DNA from 3 places in the Mesorhizobium cantuariense genome. Region 3 is predicted to be linked to each of the others. Evidence: predicted binding sites of a transcription regulator. Region 3 holds the regulator's gene; each other region holds the start of a gene.

Region 1 (4,205 bases), 1.9 Mb from region 3:
TGTCGGCTGCCGGCAAGATCATGGCCGTGTCGAGCAGGACGGCCGAGCCGATCGATGCGGGCGTGCCAAGGGACGCGGAGATGTTGCAGTAAGAGCCTTCACGATCTGCTCAGGCGGACGCGCCGAGCGCGTCCGCCTGCAGAGGTGTCGTTACTTCCTGGCCAGATCTGGCAGCGTGACCTGATAGACCAGGAACATGGTGTCGACATCGGCGCCGTCTTCCGCCTTGTAGGGCGCTCCGACCTGGAAGCCGTCCTGGGCGAGGAAGTCGTTATCGTTAGCGACGAACAGGAAGTAGTCGTCGGGCAGCTTCGGATTGAGAACGCTGACCACCGACATCGCCTCCCACTTCTCCGACAGGTTGTTCTTGTCGTTAGGCGCGCCATTGTGCAGGCCGAAGCGGCCGAGTTCGCCCTTGTCGTTGATGTCGATGAACGGCGTCAGCTTGGCCGGCGTCACCGACGGGTCGAGCACGCCCTTGGGCGCCAGCGGCTTGTCGGCGGCATCGAAAGCGCCGCCGGCGATGTCGGTCGCGGCCGAGACGTCGACGACGAAGATCTGGCGCACCAGCGAGGTGTCGCCCTTCAGCCCCTGGCCGTTGCCGCTGTCACGCGCCAGCATCAGGAAGGTCTTGTCGGAGAGCGCCACGATCTCGCTCTGCGCGGCGATCTTGGTCTTGCCCTTGGCATCCTTGAACACCGGCAGCGACACGACATACTCATGCGCCAGCTTGAGATGGCCGAGGTCGGAGACGTCGTAAACCAGCGCACGCGTGTTCTGGCGCGTCGCGGGCGAATCGCCGCCATCCTGCCGGGGCGCCGACTGCAGCACGGCGATCAGGAACTTGCCATCCGGCGTCATTGCCATGCCCTCGAGACCCTGGTTGTTCTGGCGGCCGGTATCGGGATCCTTCGGATCGGGTTCGGCAGCACCCGCACCCGGATTGTCCGAGGCGAAGTTCGGCCCGCCGTGGCGCATCGGCACCAGCGCAGCCGGTGGCTGGGTCGCCGACAACAGATGTCCGTCCGCCGAAAACCGATAGATGTTCGGGCCGTATTCGTCGGAGATGAACATCGAACCGTCGGGCAGGTGCACGATGGCTTCGTTGTCGAGCGCCAGCTTGCCATTGTCGGCCTGCGGCAGGATCGGCATGTCGCCGCTTGCTGCGCGCACGCCGTTGAGCGGATCGAGGCCGGTGGCATCAGCGCCCTTGTCGTCGGTGAGCAGCATGGTGTCGGCAAGCGTTGCCTTGACACCCGTCTGCTCCTGGCCGGCAGCGGGTGCCGCACCTGGTGCGACCGGGGCAAACTCTATGCCGATCGTGTTGAGGCGCGGCCGGTAGTCGGTGGTGCCGACGACATTGTAGCCGCGGTCCGGCAGCAGCCAGAGTGAACCCTTGTAGCCGGCGGCGTCATGCGTCCAGCCTGATGTGTCGATCGACATGCCGGAGCCCGAGCCAAACGTCTCGCCGAACTTGTCGCGCTGAGCGGCCGGGATGCGGCCGACGCCGACCAGCCCCTTGTTGATGAAGCTGGTGCCGCCGACGGTCGCGGTGCTGTCGGCGAGCGCCGGGGTCAAGGCGGTGAACAATGCCAGCGCGACGCCGAGCGATGCGGTTCGGTACAGGTGTTTCATGGACAATCCTCTTTGTGACAGATGTGCCGGAGCGGCCGCAGGACGAAAAGCTGAAAGAGGTGCGACATCGATGATGCCGCGCGCGCCTCCCCGAAACGCGGTCTACGGCGCGAACATGATGCTTGCGTGACAGTACGCGGTGCATGCCCGCCGTCTTCTTCACTCGCCGACAAAAACGTGCGCCTGGCGGAAAGAATTGATCATCCCGTCAGGCTCAGTCGACGAAAAGGCGCGCGCATGCTCTGGCACTAGACACTTATGTCCAGAGTATGTATGGTCCAGCCTTCGGACTAACCGTGGAGGGGAAGCCTTGAAGTCGCACTACCGCGCAGTCGTCATCGGGGGTGGCGTGGTCGGGGCCTCGGTCCTCTACCATCTGACGCGGTACGGCTGGAGCGATGTGGCGCTGATCGAGCGTGCCGAACTGACGGCCGGTTCGACCTGGCACGCGGCGGCAGGCTTCCATGCGCTCAACGCCGATCCGAACGTTGCGGCGCTGCAGGACTACACCATCAATCTCTACCGGGAGATCGAAGCCGAATCCGGTCAAAACATCGGCCTGCACATGACCGGCGGCGTCAACATCGCCAGCGATCCCGCGCGCTGGGAGTGGCTGAAATCGGCCTGGGCAGTGTTCCAGTCGGTCGGCATCGAGACCGCGCGCCTGGTCACGCCCGACGAGATCAAGGCGATCTGTCCGATCGTCGACGTCACCGGCGTTCTCGGCGGCTTGCACGATTCCAACGAAGGCCATCTTGATCCGTACGGCACGACGCACGCCTATGCGGGTGCTGCGAAGAAGCGCGGCGCCGACATCATCCTGCGCAACCGGGTCGTCGAGCTGAAGGCGCGCGCCGACGGTCGCTGGGACGTCGTCACGGAGCAGGGCACCATCACCGCCGAGCATGTCGTCAATGACGGCGGGCTGTGGGCAAAGCAGCTCGGCCGCATGGCCGGCGTCGACCTGCCGGTGACGCCGATGGAGCACCATTATTTCATCACCGAGGATATTCCCGAGATAGCAGCACTTGACCGGGAGATCGGCATCGCCGTCGATCTCGACGGCTTTTCCTATTTGCGGCAAGAGCGCCAGGGCGTGCTGCTTGGCGTCTACGAGCAGAATCCCAAGCACTGGAACATGGATGGCGCGCCGTGGGACTACGGCATCGAGCTGATCCCGGAAGACATCGACCGGATCAGTCCGGAACTCGCCAAGGCGCATGAGCGCTTCCCTTGCCTGGCGACGGCCGGCATCCGCAAATGGGTCAACGGCGCCTTCACCTTCACGCCGGACGGCAATCCAATCGTCGGGCCGGTGCGCGGGTTGAAGAACTACTGGGTCGCCTGCGGCGTCATGGCCGGTTTCAGCCAGGGCGGCGGCGTCGGCAAGTCGCTGGCCGAATGGATGATCTATGGCGAACCGCAGGCCGACATCTTCGGCATGGACATCGCTCGCTACGGCGCCTTCGCCGCCAACCGGGAATATCTCAAGCAGACGACGCGCCAGTTCTATTCGCGCCGCTTCGTCATGACCTTTCCCAATGAGCGGCTGCCGGCCGGGCGGCCGCTGAAACGCCCCGGCGCCTATGACGGCATGAGCGCGGCAGGATGCGAATGGACGGCGTCCTGGGGGCTGGAAATTCCGGCCTATTTCGCGCCGATGGGGTTTGCCGAGAACACGACGCTGCGGCGTTCCAACGCCTTCGACATCGTCGGCGACGAGGCGTTGCAGGTGCGGCGCGCCGCCGGTCTCGTCGATATCTCTGCCTATGCGCGCTATTGCGTCTCTGGGCCAGGCGCCGAGGCGTGGCTCGACCGGCTGCTCGCCTGCAAGCTGCCGAAAGCAGGGCAGGCGAGGTTGGCGCCGATGCTCGGCCATGACGGACGGCTGAAGGGCGACCTGACCGTCTTCAACTGGGGCGGCGGCGACTATTGGCTGATGGGCTCCTACTATCTCAGAGAGTTCCACATGCGCTGGTTCGAGGCCCATGCGGCGCAGGGCATCACCGTCACCGACCTCTCCGACATGATGAGCGGCTTCCTGCTGACCGGGCCGAATGCGCGCAAGATCCTGGAGCGCACGACGCATCAGGACGTGTCCGGCGCAGCATTGCCATTCATGGCCTGCGGCGCATTCGACATCGGCATGGTGCAGGCACGTGTGGCGCGGCTGTCGATTGCCGGCGAACTCGGCTTCGAAATCAGTTGCCCTGCGACCCTGCATGCCACTCTGCGCGAAACGCTGCTGGCTGCCGGCGAGGATCTCGGCCTTGCCGAAATCGGCTATTACGCGCTCAATGCGCTGCGGCTGGAAAAGAGCTTCGGCATCTGGTCGCGCGAATTCACGCAAGGCTATACATCAGGTCAGACCGGTCTCGACCGCTTCATCGCTTTCGGCAAGGGCGACTTCATCGGCCGCGAAGCCGCGTTGAAACAGCGGGAGGCCGCCAGCGGCCAATGCCTGGTGACGCTTGAAGTCGATGCGCTCGACGCCGACGCCAGCGGCTTCGAGCCGGTCTGGCATCAGGGCCGGCGCGTCGGCTTCGTCACTTCGGGCGGCTATGGCTATA
Region 2 (4,205 bases), 770 kb from region 3:
AAGATCGTCATGCTGACCGTTTCGGAGGCCAATGCCGATGTGACCATGGCCCTGAATGCAGGGGTGTGCGGCTATGTCCTCAAAGGTATCGGATCGCGCGCGCTTGCCGACATCCTGCGCAACGTGGCGGCCGGCGAGAGCTATCTTTCGCCGACGCTGTCGGCCCGGCTGCTTTCGGATCTCCAGTCCCAGCAACCCACCAACGGCATAGCGGACCGCCTGCGGCAACTCACCGAGCGGCAGACGGAAATCCTGCGGCTGGTGGCTGAGGGGCTGAGCAACAAGGAAGTCGCCTTGCGGCTGGAGCTTCAGGAGAAGACCGTCAAGCATCACATGACCGGCGTGCTGTCGAAACTCAATGTGCGAAACCGCACTGAAGCAGCCTTGATGATGCGTGAGGCGCGCGACCACGACAGGAACCGTACTTAACAGTTCAGCGCTTCAACCAAACCCGAACCGCTCCAGGGACTTCAGTCATCGCGGTGCCGGAAAATCGCGCGGCGCCGGCCTAAAAACGAGGTCACCTCCGCCGGGGGGCGGCGGAGGTGACATGTGAAGCCGGCCGTTGCCTGTTGGCAAGCTTCACAAGGCCTTGAGACGGCTGACATCGGCCGGCGTGGCCCGACGGTCGATGATCGTGCGACCGAGCGCATCCTCCATGCTGAAACGACCGTTCTCGAGCTTTTCCGTTATGCCGTCGGGATGCCGAACTGTGATCTTGTTACCTGTCACGTCGACCTTGTCGCCGGTCGCGGCATTGACATGACTCGCGCTCTTACCCTGATTGGATCCCGATTTGCCGTTGTTGCCGCTGTTGCCCTTCCCGTTGCCGCTATTACCGCCGCTGCTGTTGCCGCCGCTGTTACCGCTGTTGCCGCCGCCGGAATTGCCGCCGTTTCCGTTTCCACCCCCGCCATTGCCGCCCTTGCCAGCCTGTGCGCTGGCAGCGTAGATCCCGGGAACGGACCCGTGGAAGGCAATTTGATAGGGAGCGATGATCAACGCCAGCGCGGCCGCCAATCTGAGCGCAAGCCGGCAACAACGGATCGTGACCGATCTGTGCATCCTGATCTCCGACGATTGAGCCCGGCGCGCCCACCCCAACGTTGCAGTTGCAACCAACATCGCCGAAAGACGTGGTGCCCGGAAGCGACCTCCGACCGTTGCGGTTGTCACCCAGGACCTTTGCAAGCGCAAGGTTGGACTAAAGTCCTATTCGTATGCTATATTAGCTTCGCATGAACGGCGCCGCGACCGCCATCGCCGAACGGGAGACTGGCTTTCCCCATGCCTGGTGGCGGCAGACGCCGAACATCAAGTCACCTCCGCCGGGGGCGGCGGAGGTGACTTGTGAGGCCGGGCCGCTAGATGCTGGCCTTGCCTCATAATGCCTCGAGGCGACTGAAATCGTCCGCCGTCGCCGGACGTTCGACGATCGTGCGCCCGAGGGCATCCTTCATCTCGAAACGACCGTTCTCTATCTCTTCCTTGATGCCGTCGGGATGCTCGACCTCGATCTTGTTGCCGTCCACATCCACCTTGTCGCCGGTGGCTGCATTGACATGATGGCTGGCTCCGCCGTTGCCGGATCCGGAATTGTCGGTTCCGCCATGAGCGTTACCGGCGCCATTGTTACCGCCACCGGCCCCGGAATTGCCGCTGTTTCCGCTGCCACTTCCACCGTTTCCACCACTTCCGCCATCCTTGGCGTGCGCGGCCGCGGCAACGATGCCGGGAGCGGAGCCGTGGAAGGCGAGTTGATAGGGGGCGATGGCCAGCGCCAATGCCGATGTCGCTCTCAGAGCCAGCCAGCGATAGCGGGTGGGGATCGATCCACGCATCTCGGTCCTCCTTTTCATCAGGCCGACGCCGGCGTTGGCAAGCCGCCGACCATTGCCGACATAGCTGCCTTGGCATAAGGGGCCCACGACCGATGCCGCGCCAACAGGGACCTTTGCTTGGCCTGATCAGGGACCTTGGTCCCCCGCGTTGCGCAGTTGCGAAGGGTCGGCTGCCGAGATCGTGGAATGCGGTTGAAAGCGTTTGAGATGTCACGAAAATGTGATCGACCGGATATAAGGGGTTAAACACGCAGCACGCTCCAGCCATCCCCAAAAGCCAGAGGCAAGCCCCAAATGACCGAACATCGCTTCCCCGACGCCCGATTCCGCACCAGCCTGCTCGAGGAAAACGACGGCCCGGCCACCAACCCCACCGACAACCGCACCATGGGCGAGATCATCGCCGCGCGGTTCTCGCGCCGCGGCTTCCTTAGGGGTTCGCTGGCCGTCTCGGCCATCGCCGCAACCGTCAGCCCGCTGGCGCTGATCAGCGCCGACGAGGCCCGGGCCACTGAGGCCTCCGCCTTCGCGTTCGACGAACTGGAGGCCGGCATCGACGACAAGCATCATGTCGCGCCGGGCTACGATGCCGATGTGCTGCTGCGCTGGGGCGACCCGCTGTTTGCCGATTCGCCGGAGTTCGACCCGACGAAACAGTCGGCGCAGGCCCAGGCGAAACAATTCGGCTACAACAACGATTATGTCGGCTATCTCCCGATCGACGGCTCGGCCGAACACGGCCTGCTGGTCGTCAACCACGAATACACCAACCCGCATCTGATGTTCCCGGGCATCGTCAAGATCGTCGAAAAGGACGGCAAGAAGTCGGCGGAAGTCGCACCACTCTCGAAGGAGCAGGTCGATGTCGAGATGGCGGCCCACGGCGGCACCATCGTCGAAATCCGCAAGGACGGTGGCAAATGGCAGGTGGTGCGCGACGGCAAGCTCAACCGCCGCATCACCTCCAACACCGAAATGGCGCTGTCGGGTCCGGTTGCCGGCCATGACCGCGTCAAGACCAATGCCGATCCATCCGGCACCAAGGTATTGGGTACCGTCAACAATTGCGCCGGCGGTGTCACGCCTTGGGGCACCTATGTCATGGCCGAGGAGAACATCCACGGCTATTTTTCCGGCGAATTGCCGGAAGGCCACAAGGAAGCCGCCAACTACAAGCGCCTCGGCATTCCCGAAGGCGCCTATGAATGGGCGGCGCACTATGACCGTTTCGACCTTGCCAAGGAGCCGAACGAAGCCAACCGCTTCGGCTGGATCGTCGAGGTCGATGTCAACGATCCGACCTCGACGCCGAGGAAGCGCACCGCCATGGGCCGCTTCAAGCATGAGGGCGCCGAATCGATCGTCGCCAAGGACGGCCGCGTCGTCTTCTATCTCGGCGACGACGAGCGCTTCGACTATGTCTACAAGTTCGTCACCAAGGCGGCGTTCAATCCCAATGACCTCGCCGCCAACAAGGATCTACTCGACGACGGCACGCTGCATGTCGCCAAATTCGCCGAGGACGGCACTGTCGAATGGCTGCCGATCGTCTTCGGCCAGGGGCCGCTGACGACTGAAAACGGTTTTGCCAGCCAGGCCGATGTGCTGATCGAGACGCGCCGCGCCGCCGATTTGCTCGGCGCCACCAAGATGGACCGCCCCGAGGACATCCAGCCCAATGCCGTCAACGGCAAGGTCTATGTGATGCTGACCAACAATTCGAAGCGCAAGGCCGACCAAATCGATGCCGCCAACCCGCGCGCCGAAAACGCCTTCGGCCACATCATCGAGATATCGGAGGACGGCGGCGATTTCGCCGCTGCGAAGGGCAAGTGGGAAGTGCTGTTGAAATGCGGCGATCCTTCGGTGGCCGATGTCGGAGCCACCTTCTCGACGGCGACGACGGCCAATGGCTGGTTCGGCATGCCCGACAATTGCGCGGTCGATTCGACTGGGCGCCTGTGGGTCGCCACCGACGGCCAGGGCCCGAAGGCCACCGGCCGCACCGATGGCCTGTGGGCGGTGGACACGGAAGGCCCGGCACGGGCGACCTCAAAGCTGTTCTTCCGCGTGCCGATCGGCGCCGAAATGTGCGGCCCGCTGTTTGCGCCGGATGACCAGACCGCCTTCGTCGCTGTCCAGCATCCGGGCGACGGCGGCGATGACTGGGAAGCGTTCGGCCGCCCGTCCTACTATGAGGACCTGTCGACGCGCTGGCCCGACTTCAAGCCCGACATGCCGGTGCGGCCGGCGGTCGTCGCCATCACCAAACAGGGCGGCGGCAAGATCGCGGTCTGATATCAGGCACTCGTCTGCAATCTCAAGGGAGGGACTTCGGCGACCCGAAGCCCCTCCCTTTTTCGC
Region 3 (4,205 bases):
GATGGTGATCGCAGCCGTGCGCCGCGCCGGACAACCGTCACGCACCGAGATCGCCGCGACCACGGGCCTCAGCCACTCGACCATATCGGCGATCTCCTCCGACCTGATCGGCGAAGGCATCCTGACCGAAAGCAAACCGAGCGAGGCCGGCTCGCTCAAACGCGGTCGGCCGCAGGTCGGCCTCAGCCTCAATCCGGAAGCGGCGGCGGTGATGACCGTCGTTCTGTCGCTGAATTTTCTCTCCGTTGCCGTCATCGACTATGCCGGCCAGGTGATCGCCGAGGAGCAGCGCAGGCTGGACACGCTGACGATGCCGCGCGAGGCGCTGATCGGCGAATGCACGGCAATCGTGCGGCGCCGCCTCGAAGACCCCGATCTTGACGTGCGCAGCATCGCCCGCATCGCTCTGGCGATCCAGGGCATCACCGACACCCATGCCCGCGCCATGCTGTGGTCGCCGATCACGCCTCACACCGACATCGCCTTCGCCGACATACTCGAAGACGAGTTCGGCATCCCCGCCACCATGGAAAACGACTGCAACATGATGGCTATAGCACTGCGCTGGCGCGACCCTGATCGCTACCGCGACGATTTCATCGCCATTCTTCTATCGCACGGCATCGGCATGGGCCTGGTGCTGAAGGGCGAGCTGTTCACCGGCACCCATTCCTCGGGCGGCGAGTTCGGCCACATGATCCACCGGCCGAACGGCGCGCTCTGCCGCTGCGGGCGGCGCGGCTGCGTCGAAGCCTATGCCGGCAACTACGCCATCTGGCGCAGCGCAAGGCAATTGGGTGAGGACGCAGAACCCGTCGCCGATGTCAGCGACGCCGACATGCGTGCCCTGGCCACCGCGGCCCGCGAAAGCGACGGACCCGAGCGCGAGGCCTATCGCAAGGCCGGCGAAGCGCTCGGCTACGGCCTCGGCAGCCTGTTCGCGCTGATCGATCCGGCGCCCGTAGCCATGGTCGGGGTCAGCGCCGCTGCCTTCGACTTGATCGAGCCGGCATTGCGCAAGGCGATTGCCCAGACCGCCGGCGGCCAGCACTCGAAATCGATTTCCTTCGACACCGAGCCGAACGAACTGCCGCTGATCCGCGAAGGCTGCGCCATGCGTGCGCTGACCTTCGTCGACCAGGAGATTTTCGCACCCGGCGCGCAAACAAGATCCGGCCTCGCCGGCAAGAACGTGGCGTGAATTCAAACGGGCGAGTTCAATCCTCACGGATCGCGTAGCCCGCTCCACGAATGGTGCGGATGACGTCGGGCATGCGGCCGTTGTTGACGGCCTTGCGCAGCCGGCCGACATGCACATCCACCGTGCGCTCGTCGATGTAGATCGTCTCGCCCCAGACATTGTCGAGCAGCTGGCTGCGCGAGAAGACGCGGCCGGGATGGCGCATCATGAATTCGAGCAGGCGGAACTCGGTCGGTCCAAGCCTGATCTCGCTCTTCTTGCGATAGACCCGGTGCGATTCACGGTCGAGCACGATATCGCCGACCTTCAGCACACTGGACAGCACCTCCGGCTTGGCGCGGCGCAGCAGCGCCTTGACCCTGGCCATGAATTCCGGTGTCGAGAACGGCTTGACCAGATAATCGTCGGCGCCGGTCGACAGACCGCGCACGCGGTCGCTCTCCTCGCCACGCGCGGTCAGCATGATGATCGGCAGCCGCTCGGTCTCGGGACGCATTCTTAGCCGACGACAGAGTTCGATACCGGAAACCGCAGGCACCATCCAGTCGAGCACCAGAAGGTCGGGAACGTTCTCCTGCAGCCGGATCTCGGCCTCGTCACCGCGCGTCACCACCTCGACCTGATAGCCTTCGGATTCGAGATTGTAGCGGAGCAGCACGCCTAGCGGCTCCTCATCCTCCACCACCATGATGCGTGGCGCGATCATCGACTGGTCATCCCTGTCATGCGGCCGGCGCGGACATTGCCGTCTCGTCCTGCTTCGGACGATTGGCGGGCAGCTGCGTGCCGGTCAAAACATAATAGGCATTTTCAGCGATGTTGGTCACGTGGTCGCCGATGCGCTCGAGGTTCTTGGCGCAGAACAACAGATGCGTGCAGGCAGTGATGTTGCGCGGGTCTTCCATCATGTAGGTCAGCAGTTCACGGAACACCGAGGTGTATTTGACGTCGATGCGCTCGTCGTTGTTTCTGAGCGTGGCAAGCGCTGCCGCGTCAGCGGCGGCATACTCGTCGATGACGCCCTGCACCTGGATCAGCACCAGCTGCGCCATCCCGTCGATCGAATGCGACAGGTCGCGCGGCGTGACGCTCAGGCCGACAGTGCCGACGCGTTTGGCAATGTTCTTGGCAAGGTCGCCGATGCGCTCGAGGTCGCCGGCCATGCGGATCGAACCGACCACCGCACGCAGGTCGTTGGCCATCGGCTGGCGCTTGGCGATCAGCGTGATGGCGCGATCGTCCAACTCGCGCTGGCGTGCATCCATGATGGCATCGTCGGAAACCACCCGCTGCGCCAGCGCATTGTCCGAATTGAGCAATGCCTTGGTCGAGCCACTGACCATCGAGCGGGCGAGATCGCCCATGTCGCGGATCAGCTGGCTGACCTGCTCCAGATCCTCATCGAAAGATGCGACGGTATGTTCACCCATGATCTTCGTCCCTCGTATGCTGAACTCAGCCGAACCGGCCGGTGATGTAGTCCTGGGTGCGCTTGTCGTCGGGGGTGGTGAACATCTTGTCGGTGGCTCCCTCCTCGACCAGATAGCCAAGATGGAACATCGCGGTGCGCTGCGACACGCGCGCCGCCTGCTGCATCGAGTGGGTGACGATGACGATCGTATAGTTCTGACGCAGTTCGTCGATCAGTTCCTCGACGCGAGCGGTGGCGATCGGGTCGAGCGCCGAACACGGCTCGTCCATCAGGATCACCTCGGGCGACACGGCGATGGCGCGCGCAATGCACAGACGCTGCTGCTGGCCACCGGAAAGGCCGGTGCCAGGTTCCTGCAAGCGGTCCTTGACCTCGTTCCAGATTGCCGCCTTCTTCAGGCTCGACTCGACGATCTGATCCATGTCGGCCTTGCGCTTGGCCAGTCCGTGGATGCGCGGGCCATAGGCGACGTTCTCGTAGATCGACTTGGGAAACGGATTGGGCTTCTGGAACACCATGCCGACGCGCGCCCTGAGCTCGACGACGTCGATGTTCTTGTCGTAGATATCCTCTTCGTCGAGCGTTATCTTGCCGATTACCCGCGCTGAATCGATGGTGTCGTTCATGCGGTTGAGGCAGCGCAGGAAGGTGGACTTGCCGCAGCCGGAGGGGCCGATCAGCGCGGTCACCTGATTGAGGCGGACGTCGAGATCGACGTCGAACAGCGCCTGCTTCTCGCCGTAGAACACGCCGACCTTGTCGCCGCGCATTTTGATCACTTCGTTCGACTTGGCGTTCACCTTGTCGCCCACTGCGTTTTCAAGGGACTGTTCGGTCATGATGTTCATACCAAAATGCCTTTTTTCTACCAGCGCCGCTCGAACCGACGCCGAAGCACGATCGCGGTGATGTTCATGGCCATGAGGAAGACGAGCAGGATGATGATGGCGCCGGACATGCGCTCGACGAAGGCGCGTTCGGCCTCGTTCGCCCACATATAGATCTGCACCGGCAGCGCGGTGGCCGGATCGAAAGGCGTCGTCGGAGGATCGGCGACGAAGGCGACCATGCCGATCAGCAGCAGCGGCGCGGTTTCGCCGAGCGCACGCGCAAGACCGATGATGGTGCCGGTGAGGATGCCGGGCGCGGCAAGCGGCAGGATGTGGTGGAACACCATCTGCATCTTGGAGGCGCCGAGACCAAGGGCTGCCGAGCGGATCGACGGCGGCACGGCGGCAAGTGCCGCGCGCGTCGCGATGATGATCGTCGGCAGCGTCATCAGCGTCAGCACCAGGCCGCCGACGAAAGCGGCGGAGCGCGGCATGCCTAGGAAATTGATAAACACCGCGAGGCCGAGCAGGCCGAAGACGATCGACGGCACCGCGGCCAGATTGTTGATATTGACTTCGATCAGGTCGGTGAAGCGGTTCTTCTTGGCGAACTCCTCCAGATAGATGGAGGCGGCGACACCGATTGGCAGCGCCAGCAGCAGCACGATCACCATCATGTAGAACGAGCCGATGATCGCCACGCCCATGCCGGACGTTTCCGGACGGCTGGAGGCGCCATAGG

Evidence for each region. The regulator PhoB, encoded in region 3, activates phosphate uptake and scavenging genes when phosphate is short. The targets are predictions, from matches to a motif close to TGTCATNNANCTGTCAT.
Region 1: ACFOJ9_RS20055 (esterase-like activity of phytase family protein) is a predicted target of PhoB. The motif match lies at 1,751-1,767, and genes of this name have one in related genera.
Region 2: ACFOJ9_RS33395 (PhoX family protein) is a predicted target of PhoB. The motif match lies at 2,050-2,066, and genes of this name have one in related genera.

What each region holds. Positions count from the first base shown of each region.
Region 1 is NZ_JBHRVD010000001.1:4,132,272-4,136,476, reverse strand. It holds gene ACFOJ9_RS20060 (L,D-transpeptidase) at 1-92, shown strand, start outside; gene ACFOJ9_RS20055 (esterase-like activity of phytase family protein) at 151-1,635, opposite strand; gene ACFOJ9_RS20050 (GcvT family protein) at 1,946-4,205, shown strand, end outside.
Region 2 is NZ_JBHRVD010000001.1:6,823,631-6,827,835, reverse strand. It holds gene ACFOJ9_RS33410 (LuxR C-terminal-related transcriptional regulator) at 1-429, shown strand, start outside; gene ACFOJ9_RS33405 (hypothetical protein) at 583-1,065, opposite strand; gene ACFOJ9_RS33400 (hypothetical protein) at 1,383-1,784, opposite strand; gene ACFOJ9_RS33395 (PhoX family protein) at 2,136-4,139, shown strand.
Region 3 is NZ_JBHRVD010000001.1:6,049,268-6,053,472, forward strand. It holds gene ACFOJ9_RS29515 (ROK family protein) at 1-1,201, shown strand, start outside; gene phoB (phosphate regulon transcriptional regulator PhoB) at 1,218-1,907, opposite strand; gene phoU (phosphate signaling complex protein PhoU) at 1,924-2,631, opposite strand; gene pstB (phosphate ABC transporter ATP-binding protein PstB) at 2,657-3,481, opposite strand; gene pstA (phosphate ABC transporter permease PstA) at 3,499-4,205, opposite strand, start outside.